DNA from 2 places in the Shewanella japonica genome. Region 2 is predicted to be linked to the other one. Evidence: riboswitches for the same ligand, from Rfam matches in the RefSeq annotation. Region 2 holds a riboswitch; the other holds the start of a gene.
What was found. A riboswitch is a leader RNA that binds a small molecule or an ion and turns the genes downstream of it on or off. The one in region 2 is predicted to bind thiamine pyrophosphate.

Region 1 (8,633 bases), 160 kb from region 2:
TTGAGAATGAAGATGAAAGCGAACACCTTACCATTCGAGAAAGAGAAGTATTACAAGCTTTATTGACCGGTAGCACTAATCTTGATATCGCAAACCAATTATTTGTGAGTGAATCAACGATTAAAACTCATTTATACCGCGCATTTCGCAAAATTGGGGTATCTAGCCGTGGCCAAGCTATTGCGTGGGCCCAAACTCATATGCATGAGGTGAGAGTGTGAAGATAACGCTTCCGATTCTATTGTGTTTAGCTTGTGCGTTTGTGTTTACTGCAAACCAGGTAAGTGCGGCTGAAGATAAGAAATTGGAAGCGATATCTGAAACCTCTGGGTTAACAAACCCTGAGATTAAACCCGCTTCTGATGAAGTTGTCCCAGAATCTAAAGCGTCTGTTGCGCAAGAAAACTCTTTAAAAAAATCAAACACCGAAACAGTCGTTGTCAGTGATGCCAAACCCAAACGTGAATCGGACTTGATTGAGGGCTTGATCCTTAATAGAGCGATGACACGAATAGGGCATCAGTTTTATCGTGAATTTGTGAGTGCTTATCGGGATATTGGCGGTGCGACTAAGCATTCGGGAATTACGGTTATAGAGCAAGCTACCGCGCGTAGTGGTAGTAAAATTTTAATCCAACAAAATCGAAAAACAATCTTTGTCACTTTTGTTTCGCCTATTAGTCGAAATTTGGAACAACAAGTTAATTATGCCGCTAAAAGAGTGAATACCGCGGTAATAAAACAAAATGAACAAGCAGTGTTAGGGGCTCTTTTAGATCCTGACCTTGCTCCTGACGAATTCTAAGCAGGGAACGCCAAAATGAAAAAAATACTATTTAGCTCAATTTTATTATTATTTTCAGTTGAGTGTTTAGCAACTCAATTGATATATCAGCCTGTTAACCCCGCTTTTGGTGGTAGTTATTTAAACGGCTCATACTTATTAGCAAATGCTGCAGCGCAAAATGATCATCAAAGTAGCTCTGGTTCAGGATATACGCCGCCCACGGCATTAGAGCGTTTAGCCAGTTCTTTAGAGTCTCGGTTAATGTCACAGTTATTTAATGACGCAGCGAATGGTGGCGAAGGCTACTTGTTAACAGATGACTTTGAAATAAACGTTGTGAATGAAGATGGCGCATTGATTGTTCACATCACGGATATTTTAACAGGCGAAACAACCATCATTGAAGTCGGCGGTATCGTTGATACTGGTACCGGAGGCTAATATGAACAAGATTATTATATCGGCTCTTGTGGTTATGCTATCAGCTTGTTCATCAGTGGATGAAGAGTTCGAGAATATTGATGCAACAACCAGTTTAATGCCGAAAAGTGAAACTTATTACGATTTAATTAGCTTACCTATTCCACAAGGTGCGATGGTTGCGGCAGTTTATGATTTTCGTGATCAAACTGGGCAATATAAGCCGATTCCGTCCAGTAACTTTTCGACTGCAGTACCGCAATCGGGGACCGCTTTTCTAGCTCAATCTCTTAATGATTCTTCGTGGTTTATTCCAGTTGAACGTGAAGGGCTACAAAACCTGTTAACAGAGCGAAAAATTGTTAGAGCAGGACTCAAAGGCGATGCAAGCAAGTTACCTCAACTGAATAGTGCACAAGTTTTAATGGAAGGCGGTATTGTGGCTTATGATACCAATATTAAAACAGGTGGTGCAGGTGCGCGCTACTTGGGTATCGGAGCATCAGGCCAATATCGTGTTGATAGCATTACCGTTAACCTAAGAGCAGTTGATATTCGAACGGGTAGATTATTAAGTAGTGTGACTACAACTAAATCGGTTATTTCAAAAGAAATCACCGCAGGGGTTTTTAAATTTATCGATGCGCAAGAATTGCTGGAAGCAGAAGCGGGTTACACGTCTAATGAGCCTGTCAGTTTATGTGTAGCATCAGCAATCGAAAGTGCAGTAGTACATTTAATTGCAGATGGTATCTGGAAAGGCGCATGGAGTTTAGGTGATTCTGCAACAGGTATGCAAAATGAAACCTTACAAAAATATTGGTTAGAAGCGCATAGTGAAGCCCGAGTAAGCGAAAGAATTAAACGTGGTTAAACCCCGTACTTTTTAATCGTTAAGCTAACACTAAAAAGGTGCCATAGGGCACCTTTTTTATTGAACTAGCGAAGGTTTATAGCCATATTTTGAGTTTTTTCTCATCATTGATAGATAAACTAATCGTATCTTTTATAGCAAGTTTAATTGGCATTGTGCCTTGCATTAACTCATCTCGTCTAAACCAATGTAGTGCTAACTCTGTGTCCAATTCTTTAGATTCTAATTGCTGTTCAAATTGGCTATCGACCTGTAACTCATTGGCTGCAATGAGTAAGTCACCAGCACTTAAGCCTGCTTGATGCGCTGGGCTGTCGTTGGTAACGGTTAGTACTTTGAGGCCAAATGCTTCTGCTTTGGTTTTAGCGCCAAATGCAATATTAAGCCCTTTAGTTTCACCGCCACCTAAATCAGTAGCCCCGGCACTGGTACGCAATGTCATGGTGATACCAACTTTATTCAATAAAGGTTCAAGTGGAATATCTTGGGTATTATTTAAATAAACAAATAAATCATCACAGTTACGGTTTAGTAGCTTCTCAATAATACGCTGATGCGTATCACCCTGAGTGCCAATGCCTTTAGCTCCATAGTCGTGCCAAAGCGCCAACATGACATCGTTTAAACTGTGTTTTCCCTTGGTTTCAATACGAATAGTTAAATCAAGGTATAAAGCGAATAAAGCTCCTTTTGTGTAGTAACTAACAATGGCATTGTTGGCATTTTCATCTTGTTTATAAAACTTGGTCCATGCATTAAAGCTTGAGGATGACAGTGTTTGTTTAAAGCGACCTTGCGAACGGTAAACCCGTGTCATAATTTCACTTAACATAGTTAGATATTGGTTCTGGCTGACACAACCACTGCGATAAGTTAATAGATCATCGAAATATGAGGTAATCCCCTCATAAGCCCATAATTGCTCAGTATAAGCCTCTTTAGATAAATCAAATGGGGTAAACTCAGCAGGCTTTATACGTTTTACGTTCCAGCTATGAAAATACTCATGACTGCATAACGATAGATAAACGCGATAATCTTTGTTGACCTCATGGGTCATGTTTGTTGGCAAATCTTTTCTTGAGCACATTAATGCGGTGCTTGCACGATGTTCTAATCCACCAAAGCCATTACCTAAAACAGTCGTTAAAAATACGTAGCGATCAAAAGGAGCTTGACCACCAAATAAGTTGATTTGATATTCGCATATGGCTTTTAAATCCTGGCATAAACGAGGTAATGAAGCATCATGTTTACCACTTAACACAACATCATGGGGCACACCGCAGGCTTCGAAACTGGCTATTGCAAGTGGGCCCATTTCTACTGGATGGTCGATAAAATCATCATAATTATCTGCGTAAAACTCACCGAAACCGTATTGTTCACCAGCGGTTCTTTTCATGCTGGTGGCAAGTTTCCAGTCTTTAAGTTCATCCAGGGCTGGTTTGGCTATCGTTAGTGTGTGCTTGGTATGCTCTAAGCCTTTGGCACTTAAGAACACGCTACTGCCATTAAAAAAACCATGGGTTGTGTCTAAATGGGCAGAGCGCACAGATAAATCCCAAGCATAAACCTGATATGAAATTTTAATAAATGACTGACTGTTTTTACATTGCCAAGTTTGCTTATCGAGTTGTTCGATTTCAATTGGCGTGTTTTGCTCATCCACTGCGGTTATTTCAATTAGATTTCTGGCAAAATCACGGATCATATAACTGCCTGGAAGCCAAGAAGGTAAAGACAATATCTGTTGTGGTTTTGCATCTTGAATAGTTTGAGTGACTTCAAACAAATGTGCTTTAGGATCGATAGCAATGATGTGATAATGCATGAGCAATTTCCAAGTAAGTAGGTGTTGCTGAAAAGAAATAAGAACGAGAAGAAACCCAATGCTGCCAAATTCATTACTAATGTGCAAATCCATCTGTACATGAATAGTAACAACTGTTTATGGTTTTGACTGGAGTGACAAACACTGCAGTTGATACTATAAGATAATCTAGCCAAGCATTGCGATTACCCACGTTAACTAACGCATAATAAAAGGATGATGACACATGGCCGAAGAAACCATTTTTAGTAAGATTATTCGTCGTGAAATCCCAGCGGATATTTTATTCCAAGACGAGTTGGTCACTGCATTTCGTGATATTTCCCCTCAAGCGCCAACGCATATTTTAATCATTCCAAACCACTTAATTCCGACAGCTAATGACATTAAAGCGTCAGATGAGCTTGCACTCGGGCGTATGATGACTGTTGCTGCCAAACTAGCTGCTGAAGCTGGTATCGCCGAAGACGGGTATCGGTTAATTATGAATTGTAATAAGCATGGTGGCCAAGAGGTCTACCATATTCATATGCATTTGGTGGGCGGTAAGCCCCTTGGCCCAATGTTAAGCCGTAAAGACTAAGTAGCCATTAATGAAAATAAACAGTGAGTTTTTCCCGTTAACTGAAGTGGCCACGCGTTTTGTTGGCCAGTTAGCACATTGTCGCCGTCTACAAATCTCGGTACTTGAGGCCAGTGAGCACCATGTACTGTTAGAGTTGCCATATAGTCAGGACATTATTGGCGATCCTGATACTGGTGTTATTCATGGTGGTGTCGTCACTACGTTAATTGATACTGCGTCTGGTACGGCAGTGGTCAGTGCGATTTTAGAAAAATATCAATCATTAGAAATATCACCCACGTTAGATTTACGGGTTGATTATATGAAACCTGCAGAGCCAGATAAGCCTATTTTCGCTTTTGCAGAGTGCTATCGTTTATCCTCTAATGTTGCTTTTACTCGTGCAATTGCTTATCAAGACAGTATTGATGATCCCATTGCTCATGCTGTTGGTTCCTTTATGCGTATTAGCCCTGAAATGGTGGGGGAAGAGTTTCGTCAGGCATTAATGGGTGAATCAGATATCAAGGTCAATGAGTTAGCGACTGAGAATGGGACTACACTTACTAAAGAAGCAACTACTCAGGCAAGTCTTACTGATATTGTGGCGGCAGAAATTAATGTCCATGATATTGTAAAACGAGCAATAGACTTAAACGACTACAGTTATTTACTGGCGAAAGTGCCTTATACACAATTCATCGGCATGAGTGTTAATCGCTTTGGTGATGAAATGGTGTTTAAATTACCAGCTAAAGACGACAATATCGGTAATCCTATTTTACCTGCCATTCATGGTGGCGTGATTGCTGGCTTTATGGAAATGTCTGCTATCGTGCAACTAATGGTGTTTATGCAAGCTAAAAAGGTGCCAAAAATAATCGATTTTTCAATTGATTATTTACGAGCAGGTTTGCATCAAGATACGTTTGCAGAGTGTAAAATTACTCGCCAAGGTCGCAGAGTTGCAAATGTGAGTATTAATTGTTGGCAAACAAACAGAAAACAGCTTATTGCGACAGCAAGAGCGCACTTCTTGTTAGATCAATAATAAGATGACTGAAGCGCTTTAATACCTATGGGATTCACATTCACAGTGTTAAAAGGATAAATGATGAAGATTTCAATCGTAATAGTAACCTTATTTTTGTTGATGACTGGTTGTGCAAATCACACCGCTGGATTATCTGCAGGATCTAATGGTGTTGTTCGAGTCGACAATAATTCATTTTCCCGAGAAGTTGGTATTGAGCAAGTCAGAGTCCGCACTCAAGCTGATTTACTGCAAGGCTCTGCACTGATTTTAAGTAAAGTGTCTACTGATTTAAGACTGCAGTATAAATTTACTTGGTACGATGCAAACGACTTTACTATTGAAGATGAAGGCGTGAGTTGGAAATCATTAAAACTACACGGTAAGCAGCAAATGCAGGTGAGTGCGTTAGCGCCAAATGCCAATGCTACCCGGTTTGAAGTGTATGTGAGAAAAGCGTTTTCAAATTAATCCTAACGTCACTTCTTTAGAGCGTTACTTGCATCATACCGTGCATAGTTGGTGATGATTTAGTGATTCATTAGCCATTGGTTTTCTTCTCACTGAGTCCAATTTGGCCGCTAAATAAACTCATTATAAAACACCCAATAATCGGGTGTTTTTTTATGGCTTAAATACCACAATTTATGACAAGCCTTCGTGCTAGTACCATGCATTTTGTGCTCTTATTAATCATTCAATTGTTTCTAAAGCCAGCTTGTATTGATTTAGTTAATGAAAAGTGTTCACTAATAGTGTCGCACTTTAGTTGAATCGTTTATAATCCGCCTCGCCAAGGGGTGTTTGCGCTTTTCTCGTAAACTGAGATGTCTTATGACAAACCCTTAGAACCTGATCCGGCTAATACCGGCGTAGGAATGGGCTGCATGCTTTACTTGCTATTTTTGTCATGGATGCACAAACTAATTCACTATGCTTGCCGGATCTCAAAATGAATATTTGAGGTCCTATGTCTTTATTTAAATCAAAATCGCCTTTGGCGGTTGCCATTCTCGCCGCTTTATCTACTTCAGCTGTCGCTCAAACTGAAAATATTGAACGTGTTGCACCTAATGCCGAAAAAATGGAAGTAATTGTTGTTAACGCTGACTTTAGTGGTGTTGAACTTGAAAAAGTTCCATCGAGTGTCACTGTCATTGATAGCCAACAATTACAAGATGAAGGTGCTCAACATTTCGAAGACGTATTAAATTCAATCGCCAATTTTAACTGGTCTGGTGGCAGCTCGCGTCCTAAATATTTTCAAATTCGTGGTGTCGGTGAGCAAGAAGAATATCAAGGTGCGCCTAATTCATCGGTTGGTTTTATTGTTGATGATATCGATCTCTCGGGTATCGGCATGGTTTCTAGCATGTACGATATGCAACAAGTTGAAGTCCTTCGTGGACCTCAAGGTACCCAATACGGTGCTAATGCATTAGCGGGTTTAATATATTTAAAAAGTAACGATCCGACGGATGTGTTTGAGCATGGCGCCCAAGTGTCACTTGGTGATGACGACTTACAAACATTTTCTGGTTTTAGCTCTGGCCCACTGAGCGATTCAGGCAAATTATTATATCGCGTATCGCTTGAGCAGCACTCACAAAATGGCTACCGCGATAATACATATCTTGAGCGCGAAGATACCAATGCCCGTGATGAGTTTACCGCTCGTGCAAAATTACGCTGGTATGCTGCTGAAAATGTCCAATTAGACTTAACTTTACTGCATGCAAATTTTGACAATGGCTATGATGCATGGACATTAGACAATAATGGTTTTGAAACCATTACTGACAAGCCAGGGGTAGACAGCCAAAAAACCACAGGTGTAGGCTTTAAAGCGATTTTCTCTCAATTCGATACGTTTGAATTAACCTCATTGACCTCATATGCACAAACAGACCATCATCATAATTACGATGGTGACTGGGCTAACCCTGATTACTGGGCATCAAAAGAATGTCCAGCTTATGACGAGAATTGGGCTGTAATTGGTACTGAACCATGTGTTTATGATTACACTTGGGACAAACAAGGCGATCGTAAAACCATTTCTCAAGAATTCCGCATTAGCTCAAATGATGCAGGTCGAATCTTTAATGATTCTACAGACTGGTTAGTGGGTTTATATGGCATGAACCTTCAAGAAGATAATGACTTATATTCTGAATACAATGGCTGGCCAGATGAAGTGTTAGTGTCAGAGTATGAAGCAACTAACTATGCCATTTTTGGACAAACCGACACTCAGTTTGGTGACGGTTATGTATTTTCTGCAGGTCTTCGTTTAGAACGCAGAGAAAGCGAATACAGTGACAGTAACGGTGATGAGTTTAGCCCAAGTGAGAACATGTGGGGCGGACATTTAGCCATTTCTAAAGTGTTAACTGATGATCATAACGCTTACTTTAGAATTGCTCGAGGTTACAAAGCGGGTGGCTTTAACATGACATTGCCGCCTGAATTGTCTGATAAAAAAGAGTTCGATGCTGAAACCTTATATAACTACGAACTAGGTTTGAAATCGACATGGCTTGATGGCGATGTAGCAACCAATGTTGCAGTGTTCTATATGGATCGTCAAAACCAACAAGTTTCAGCATCTCAACAAGATCCTGATGATCAGCAGCGCTTTATTCTATACACAGAAAATGCTGGCAGTGCTAAAAACTATGGCGCCGAGGCTGACTTTAATTATTATGCTACTGAAAATATACAATTTTATGGTAGCGTCGGTTGGTTAGAAACTGAGTATGGTGATTATCAATATAATGATAAATATGGCAACGTTATTGATTTAACGGGTCGAGATCAAGCACATGCACCTAAATTTACTTACAGTGCAGGCATGAGCTATGTGAGCGACTCCGGCTGGTTTACTAACCTAAATGCGAGTGGCAAAAGTGACTTTTATTACTCAGATAGTAATGAATCTAAGTCAGATGCCTATACTATTTTCAATGCACGAATTGGTTATGAATCTCAAATGTGGTCAGCATACTTATGGGGTAGAAACCTATTTGATGAGCAATATGGCGTCAGAGGTTTTTACTTCGGTAACGAACCTGATCTCGATTGGGCCGACAAGCAATACGTCAGATACGGTGACCCTCG
Region 2 (8,633 bases):
CGCATTGTATTGTCTACCTAATGCAATAGCTTGCTTAATATCTCGCTCAAGCTGCTCGCTAGAAACAAGACTGTCGGCTTTAATTCGTAATTGTACGGTCGTGCAATTCGCTTGCAGTAATTGCGCTAGCATCGCTATGTCATCAACAACAGGATAAATGCCGATATCACGTTGCAAACGCACAAACTCATTAGCTTGTGCATCATTGTTTAACTCGCTATCGAGTAATAATGCATTATAGATATAATATGCAATCTTAGGATAATAACTAATATCACTTGGCCATCCTGTTTTTGCTACAGGTCCTGCGCCTTTCCCATAACTAACACTATAGGTTAAGCCTTTTAAAACATATGCTTTTGCCATGACAATCGCATCATGCAAAACAAAACCTTTGGCCATAAAGGCAGCTATTGCACTTGAAAGCGTGCAACCAGTACCATGATTATTTGGTGTTAATACTCGTGGTGCGGTTAGCCAATATCGCTGAAATTGATGTTCTTCACTGACACCTAAAACTGCCTCACAGACAAATAAATCAATGGCATTATCACCTTGCCAACCATGAGTATCACCACCTTTAGCCAACACATGACAATCTAGATATTCACTTAACCAACATGACGCTTGATAAAAGCCATGCTGAGCATCAATATCAATATTCGATTGGGTTAGCTTTATAAGTTCATGGGCATTGGGGGTAATCAAATCCACTAGCCCTTTGAATGGAGTAAAATCTAACTCAGACTCACTATTGAGGCTGTCTCCAGAGCTTGAGACCATAACCGGATCTAAAATGATAGGGATAGTCTTAAAGGCCAATGAGCGACATTTAAATGATTTTATCCAACGGGCTATTAATTCAAGCTGTTTTTGATTGGCAATTAAGCCAATTTTTATTGCTGATGGCGCTAAATCCTCGGCCAAAGCATTTAGCTGGCCGAGTAACATTTCTTGAGAAACAGCGTCAACCTTTGCAACAGTCACGGAATTTTGCGCCGTCAATGCTGTGATAACACTGCAGCCAAAGCATGACAAATCATTAATTGTCGCTAAATCGGTTTGTATACCAGCGCCTCCACCACTATCAGAGCCAGCAATCGTCCAAACGATAGGCTTGGTACTTTGTGGTTGTTGACGCTGTTGATGAAATTGGTCCATGAATCACCCCTCAACAGACTCAGATTCCAATTCCATTTCAAGCTTATCGCTCGTCTTATTGAGTGGTTGATAGATTTCTGACCCTGTGGCTTTAAATTCAGCCGACTTTTGTGCCATGGCCGCTTCAATATGCTGAGGATCATTAACCTGAGAAGCACTAAATGCAGTTGCATCTACCACAGAAATGGTTTGAGAAACCACGTTATTACCTGCTTCACGTTCTTGTTTAGCAGCGTAATCTCGTACTTCTTGCGTGATTTTCATCGAGCAGAATTTAGGGCCACACATTGAGCAAAAGTGCGCGACTTTAGCGGACTCTTGTGGCAATGATTCATCGTGATACGCTCTTGCTGTATCAGGGTCTAAACCTAGGTTATATTGATCTTCCCAACGAAACTCAAAACGGGCTTTAGATAAGGCATTATCACGAATTTGTGCGCCAGGGTGCCCCTTGGCAACATCCGCAGCATGAGCCGCAATTTTATAAGCGATCAACCCTTGCTTAACGTCTTCTTTATTTGGCAGACCTAAATGCTCTTTAGGCGTGACATAACACAGCATTGCAACGCCATACCAGGCCATTTGCGCAGCACCAATACCTGACGTAAAGTGATCATATCCTGGAGCTATATCTGTAGTTTGAGGACCTAAAGTATAAAACGGCGCTTCATCACAGTGAGCCAATTGTTTTTCCATATTCACTTTAATGAGCTGCATTGGTACATGCCCAGGACCTTCGATAATGGTTTGAACATCATACTCCCATGCCACTTTAACCAATTCGCCTAACGTTTCTAATTCTGCAAATTGCGCTTCATCATTGGCATCAGCAATACTGCCTGGGCGCATGCCATCACCTAGTGACAGTGACACGTCATATGCGGCGCAAATCTCACAAATTTCTCTAAAATGCTCGTATAAAAAACTTTCTTTATGATGGCTTAAACACCATTTCGCCATGATCGAACCACCACGAGAAACAATGCCAGTAAGTCGTTTTGCAGTCATTGGCACATAGCGAAGCAATACTCCAGCATGAATCGTGAAGTAATCAACCCCTTGCTCTGCTTGCTCAATCAAAGTATCTCTAAACACTTCCCATGTTAAATCTTCAGCAACGCCATTAACTTTTTCAAGCGCTTGATAAATGGGTACAGTTCCAATCGGCACTGGCGAATTACGGATGATCCATTCACGGGTTTCATGAATATAACGACCAGTGGATAAATCCATCACCGTATCGGCGCCCCATCGAGTTGACCAGACAAGTTTTTCTACTTCTTCTTCAATAGACGAGGTCACCGCTGAGTTGCCAATATTGGCATTCACTTTAACCAAAAAATTTCGGCCAATGATCATTGGTTCAGCTTCAGGATGATTGATGTTAAGCGGGATAATTGCTCTACCACGAGCCACTTCTGAACGAACAAATTCAGCAGTTATTGGCTGACCTATACTTGCCCCAAAGGTTTCACCTTGAGCTTTTTGAGTTAAGATCTTATCGGTAACCTGCTCCCGAGCCATGTTTTCACGAATCGCGATATATTCCATTTCAGGAGTAATAATCCCCTGTCGAGCATAATGCATCTGCGTAACACACTTGCCCGTTTTGGCGCGTTTAGGAGACACTAAAGCCTCAAAACGTAAATGATCTAACCCATCGTCAGCTAATCTTTGCTGAGTAAAATTAGAACTAACCCCTTTAAGCTGCTCAGTATCTTCACGTTCTTCAATCCATGCTTGTCTAAATTTGTTCAAACCTAGACGGACATTAATTTTGGCATCAGGATCTGAATAAGACCCCGCGCAATCATAAACTTTTATTGGTGGGTTTGACTCGGTAACCGGATTCTCGTCATTGCCACCAATAATGGTGTCCGTTTGATGAATTTGGCGCATGCCGACTCGCAAATCATCTCGAGAGCCTGTCAGATAAATTTTTTCAGAGTTAGGATGTTGTAGTGGTTTTAGCGTATCAATAAACGCTTGGGCTTGTTCACGGGTTTGACGACGATTTGACATTAGCAACCTCAAAATTAATTAAATAGAGTTGCTTGTCTGGAGAATGATGTTGATGACGAGCGAGTTATAAAAACTCTGTAATTTGCTGATGAAGTTTACTCAAAAATGCTCCTTGAGCGTAAACTTTCTATGCTTTTACATTAGAAATAATTTGCTAGAAACAAAGCATAAACGGCTTTATTTTGAAACGAATCATTTACACGCTAAGCAAAAAAACGAGCAAATTAACTGCTTGTTTCCTTCGCAGGTTTTAACCTGATCAGGTTCAACGGATCCCGAATAAACGGTCTCAGCCATAAGGCACTCCGACAAGATGTCAGCAGTATACTCAGCTTAAATAACAAATTACAAGTGAATTTATATAAAGTTAATTAAGCTTGCGTTTGAAAATTACACTCAGTTAACCAACTGATATTATTGCATGTATTCTAAAACCAACTTATTAAAGCATAAGTTGAATGAATATTAATGACAGCAAATAAGTTAAATAAATCTCTAACAAACGAATAAATCATTTAGGGAAGTCGAATTTTAGCTAACCTTTTCTCAATTGACTTTGAAATGGCTTTCTTCATTTTGGCACTATCACAGGGCTCTGCATAACCTAACCCTTCAGCATGAGGATTTATTTGCGTAGGCAGTTTAACAACACGATAGCAGGTATCACCTTGACGCATAATTCGATTCGGATCTAAACGGTGATCAAATGTTGTTGCTTGACGAGTATCTTCAATAATAATGAGTTCAATATCTTCCATCTCCGGTGTCATTTCACTCACACTTGCACCACTGTTTGATGTTGCATTGCGTGCTTGATTACCGATTAATAAATCCAGCGATTGCTGATTCAAGTTTTTTAACATGTCATGGCTCGCTTGATTAATAATGGCGAGCTTGTCATTACTACCAATACCTATTGCCCCTGATTCGGACGAAAACAAATCACTGTCAAAAAGATGATTATCGCTATTCACTTGCTCAATATCTTGCAAGTACATACTTTCAACGTTATTCCAATTAAACGCTTGTTCTGACTCAACTTGTTGTAACAGTGAAGGTTTCGCTTTAACGGTATAACTTAATTTAACCACCGCTTTGAGTTCAGAGTCCTGTTGTGATTGAATCTGTTGCATTGTCACTTCAACAACAGGTGCTTTTTCTGGTTCAGGCGCCATTGTTCTTTCTTGACTGGCAGTTGCAGCATTCTCATCTAGCTCAGGTGCTGATTTTTGCAAATCATTTTCTTTTATCGATGCTTCTTCAGCTTTATGTTCTCGCTGCTTATCTGATGCCTCATCAATCGCTGGTAGTTCTGTGGCAACATCTTGAGTATTTTGTTTTGGCGTTTCATCTTCTTGCTGCAAAGATGCCTGTATTGCGGCTAGCTGCTCTGCCGTCATAAAGTAGGCGTTAATTTCTTTTTTACTTGGAGTTTCTGCCACATTTTCCTGTGACTCAACAACCTCGACAAATGCATCAACCGTTTTGTCTGCGACTTGCATTAATAACCAAAAACCTACTATGTGAACGGCTGAAATTCCAATGATCATCAGAGCCATTTTCCAATGATTTATTGGATTAACAGCTTTATTATGACGTTCATGTTGAGATGAAATAACAGGGGGTAATACAGGGGTGACAATCGCGTTCTCATATTGAGCAAGAGTCAAAGACGACTTAATAGGGTCAGCTTTATTCGAGATAACTGCCAATTCATATTGATTAAACTCAATTGGCACAACCTCTTCACTACGAGACTCTACTTTAAAAGCTTTATCAACATGTGCTTTAGATTCAACAGAGTTGTCTCGAGGTTGTTTCATTAGCGCTTCCTATCGCATTATGATGGTTAACATTTAGCAGGTCACTTACTCTATATACTGGCAGCATGAATACGGCTTAATGAAATATTAGCCCTATGAATTCAATCATAAAATAACCTATACAAATCATTTAACATACTCAGTTAACCTCAGATACTAAAGATTAAATTTAGTTCAATTCTTATCCGCATTTCCGACTATTTCTACTTATAATTATCTAAGCTACTGAAAATAAACACCATAAATAAGCTTACACGTGTAAGCTAAAATGGTGGTTTTTTCAGATTTAAGCTGTTACTCTAATTTCCTATTTGCTTATCTAGGTCGTATGCAACAATGTCAATTGAGTTAAGAGCGCAACAACAATTAAATCAAACAAGCAGTCATCAGGCTGACTATTGTGCTACTGAAGAAATGGCTAATAGTCTCACTCATGGGCTTGGTGTTGTTGCAGGTATCGCAGCATTTTCCGCAATGTTAATAAAGGGATATGGGCAGTTAACGACTTTGGAATTACTTGGTGTTGCTATATATGGTTTAAGTATTGTATTGCTGTTTCTTGCATCAACCCTATATCACTCTAGTACCAGTCCAATTTGGCGAAAACGATTCAAAATGGCGGACCATTGTGCAATTTATACCTTGATTGCAGGTACATACACACCTTTAATGCTCATTAGCCTCGATGGTGAACAAGCCAATATTGTTTTAGCATCCATTTGGCTATTAGCGCTAGGGGGTATCATTTTTAAAACCTTGTTTATAGGAAAATTTAAAGCCTTTTCAGTCATTCTATATCTCATCATGGGCTGGTTGTGTGTCACCGTAATGAGTGATTTGATAAAAGGTATGACAGATTTAGGTTTCAATTTGCTCCTTGCAGGTGGTGCATTTTATAGCGTTGGCGTGGTATTTTACGTAAATAAACGTATTCCTTACAATCACGCTATTTGGCATCTCTTTGTCCTTGCTGGTGCGCTATCGCATTTCTTGTGTATTTACTTAACTGTCATTTAATTATCATTTACTTCGCATTAAAAATATAATCATCTGAGGGTTTCCTATAACGAATTGAATGATTTATGCTGTTGTTTTTACTGCTATAGAACATAGTTATGACCACCCTATCCCCGAAACAACGAATTTGGTTTATCGTTAACATGATCCCATCTGGAAATGTGTTAGCCTATGGTAAAGTGGCCGATCTCGCAGGACTTCCAGGTCGTGCCCGATATGTATCTAAAGCGTTAAAAGAAGCACCTGAGCATCTTAATCTTCCTTGGCACCGAGTCATCAATAGCCAAGGCAAAATTTCATTTAAACTCAACACCCTTCATTTCCAAAATCAACAAGAACGACTAAGATCAGAAGGAATAGAAGTGAACAAAGGCAAGATTTCATTGTCGAAATTTGAGTGGAAACCAGACATGGCAACCTTGGTTTTGTCCTTACCTTTTTAACATCATGTATAGGCCTAATTTTGATTAAGATATGTTCTGTAATACTCACAGGTATGATGACTTTTTCAAGCCCCGTAATCGCTGCAGAGCCTGCTGAAACAAGTTTACATCAAAACTTTTTGAAGCCATTGACTCCACACAATGCGGAATACAAAGTCTATTATGGCAGTATTGAATTAGGTAAAGCACGCTATCAATTACCAGCAAGTAGTGACGGCTATTATGAATATCGTTTTGATAGTGATGTCAGTTTGTTAATGCTCTCCGATGTACGCAATATTAAAAGTGAATTTCAGTTAGTAGAGGGAAAAATAAAACCAATTCGCTATATGAGTGAACGCTCGGGTACTGGCAGCGACTACAGTGAGCAAACTGCATTTGCAGCGTCACAAGGTGTCATTCATACAATATATAAAGAAGAGAGAGAAAAACTTGAATACGCAGAAAATGTGCTTGATCCATTAACCTCACAACTGCAATTTAGAATGGATATGTACTCAAACCCTAAAACATTACATTACGATATGGTCAAAGAAAAAGAGTTTGATGACTACGAATTTAAAATTGTGGGTAAAGAACAAGTCATTATTGATAGTGGTACATATCAAACGGTCAAAATTGAAGTGGTTCGTAACAGTAAAAAGCGACAAACGTTTTTTTGGATGGCACCTGATTTAAATTATTTACCTGTTCGATTAAGCCATTTTTCTAAAGGCAGTAAACAACTGGATATCCAATTAGACAATTACCATTTTTTTGAATCACAAAAAATGGAAGCCCCAACAGTACATTCTAAGGAATAAGGATATGCTGACTTAAGAGATAATTGCTTTTCGTCAGTAATATTCACTGTAGCAACTATCTCTTAAAAGCTATTTCTTAAAACAGCCTCTTAGAAACAATTCTTGTTAAACAATCTCTGTTAAATCATTCGCCATATATAGCAGACTATTTTTGGTTCAGTATAAAACCATAATATTGTTAACAGACTTGTAGTTCACCTTGTCTAAACAACTTCCATTCGCCTGGCGATAATATATGCCATTGCTCGTTATTGGTCAGTGGTCTTGTTGCAATAACAGTAACAACATCATTCGGTGTGGTTTCTTTATCAAAATCGATTACCACGTCTGTATCAATCAAAGTAGCTTTACCAAACGGTGCTCGACGAGTGATATAACATAAGTTGTTGCTGCAATAAGTCATCAAATCAACCCCATCACTTAAAATCATGTTAAATACACCTAAAGCACGGATCTCATCCGCAAGCCCAGAAATGAAACTAAAGACCTTTTTCATGTCTTCTGGTTGCTTATGGCCAAATTCAGCTAACACCTGTTCCATAATCCAACAAAAAGCTAATTCACTGTCGGTATCCCCAACAGGCTGAAAACGTTCAACAACAAACTTATCTTGATAGTCTGAAAGCTGACCATTATGAGCATAAGTCCAATACTTCCCCCATAATTCACGTGTAAAAGGATGGGTATTTTCTAAAGAAACACATCCACGATTTGCTTGACGAATATGGCTTACAACTATTTCACTTTTAATAGGGTATGATTTAATTAACTTCGCAATATGCGACTCACTACTTGGGCAAGCATCTTTAAAAGTTCGACTGCCCTTACCTTCATAAAAAGTAATTCCCCAGCCATCAACATGTGGGCCAGTCACCCCACCCCTTTCAGCTAAACCTGTGAAACTAAACACAATATCAGTTGGAACATTAGCGCTCATCGCTAGTAATTCACACATGAAACACGCCTTAAAAATGTTTTAAAAGTCAAAAAATTACCTAATGACTATTGTACCTAGTGAAAAACTTTTTGTGGATATTTATTGCTTAAAATATTTTAAACAATTGTTTGAAAAAACTTGTAATCGTGGTCAGTAAGGTTTAATTTTATGTGATACAGGTCTGACCACGTTCAGTTCTGTGAATAGGATCATTAATTTGTAAGTGCTCAATTTTTTGAGGGCTTTAAGGAGAAAGACTTTGACTACCCTTACCTGGATCATCGCCATGATCGCAGTTCTTGGCGCCGCAACTTATATGCGGGTGTCGTTATTAACGGCAACAATCGCTGCAGCTGCTGTCATGTTCATTGGCAGCGTATTAGATATTGTTGGTGGTGTAACATGGATAGTATTTTTAGCCCTCGCA

Region 1: another riboswitch for thiamine pyrophosphate. It lies ahead of SJ2017_RS08745 (TonB-dependent receptor); the one in region 2 lies ahead of thiC (phosphomethylpyrimidine synthase ThiC).

Annotation. Positions count from the first base shown of each region.
Region 1 covers NZ_CP020472.1:2,044,406-2,053,038, forward strand. Annotated here, with positions in the region: gene SJ2017_RS08705 (LuxR C-terminal-related transcriptional regulator) at 1-221, shown strand, start outside; gene SJ2017_RS08710 (curli production assembly/transport protein CsgE) at 218-805, shown strand; gene SJ2017_RS08715 (curli assembly protein CsgF) at 821-1,228, shown strand; gene SJ2017_RS08720 (CsgG/HfaB family protein) at 1,230-2,081, shown strand; gene SJ2017_RS08725 (M61 family metallopeptidase) at 2,158-3,915, opposite strand; gene hinT (purine nucleoside phosphoramidase) at 4,142-4,498, shown strand; gene SJ2017_RS21955 (PaaI family thioesterase) at 4,509-5,531, shown strand; gene SJ2017_RS08740 (YcfL family putative periplasmic lipoprotein) at 5,592-5,984, shown strand; TPP riboswitch at 6,300-6,409, shown strand; gene SJ2017_RS08745 (TonB-dependent receptor) at 6,484-8,633, shown strand, end outside.
Region 2 covers NZ_CP020472.1:2,201,804-2,210,436, reverse strand. Annotated here, with positions in the region: gene thiD (bifunctional hydroxymethylpyrimidine kinase/phosphomethylpyrimidine kinase) at 1-1,161, opposite strand, end outside; gene thiC (phosphomethylpyrimidine synthase ThiC) at 1,165-3,183, opposite strand; TPP riboswitch at 3,403-3,501, opposite strand; gene SJ2017_RS09395 (hypothetical protein) at 3,699-5,006, opposite strand; gene trhA (PAQR family membrane homeostasis protein TrhA) at 5,343-6,023, shown strand; gene SJ2017_RS09385 (MGMT family protein) at 6,122-6,466, shown strand; gene SJ2017_RS09380 (DUF3108 domain-containing protein) at 6,520-7,269, shown strand; gene SJ2017_RS09375 (class II glutamine amidotransferase) at 7,448-8,224, opposite strand; gene fadE (acyl-CoA dehydrogenase FadE) at 8,466-8,633, shown strand, end outside.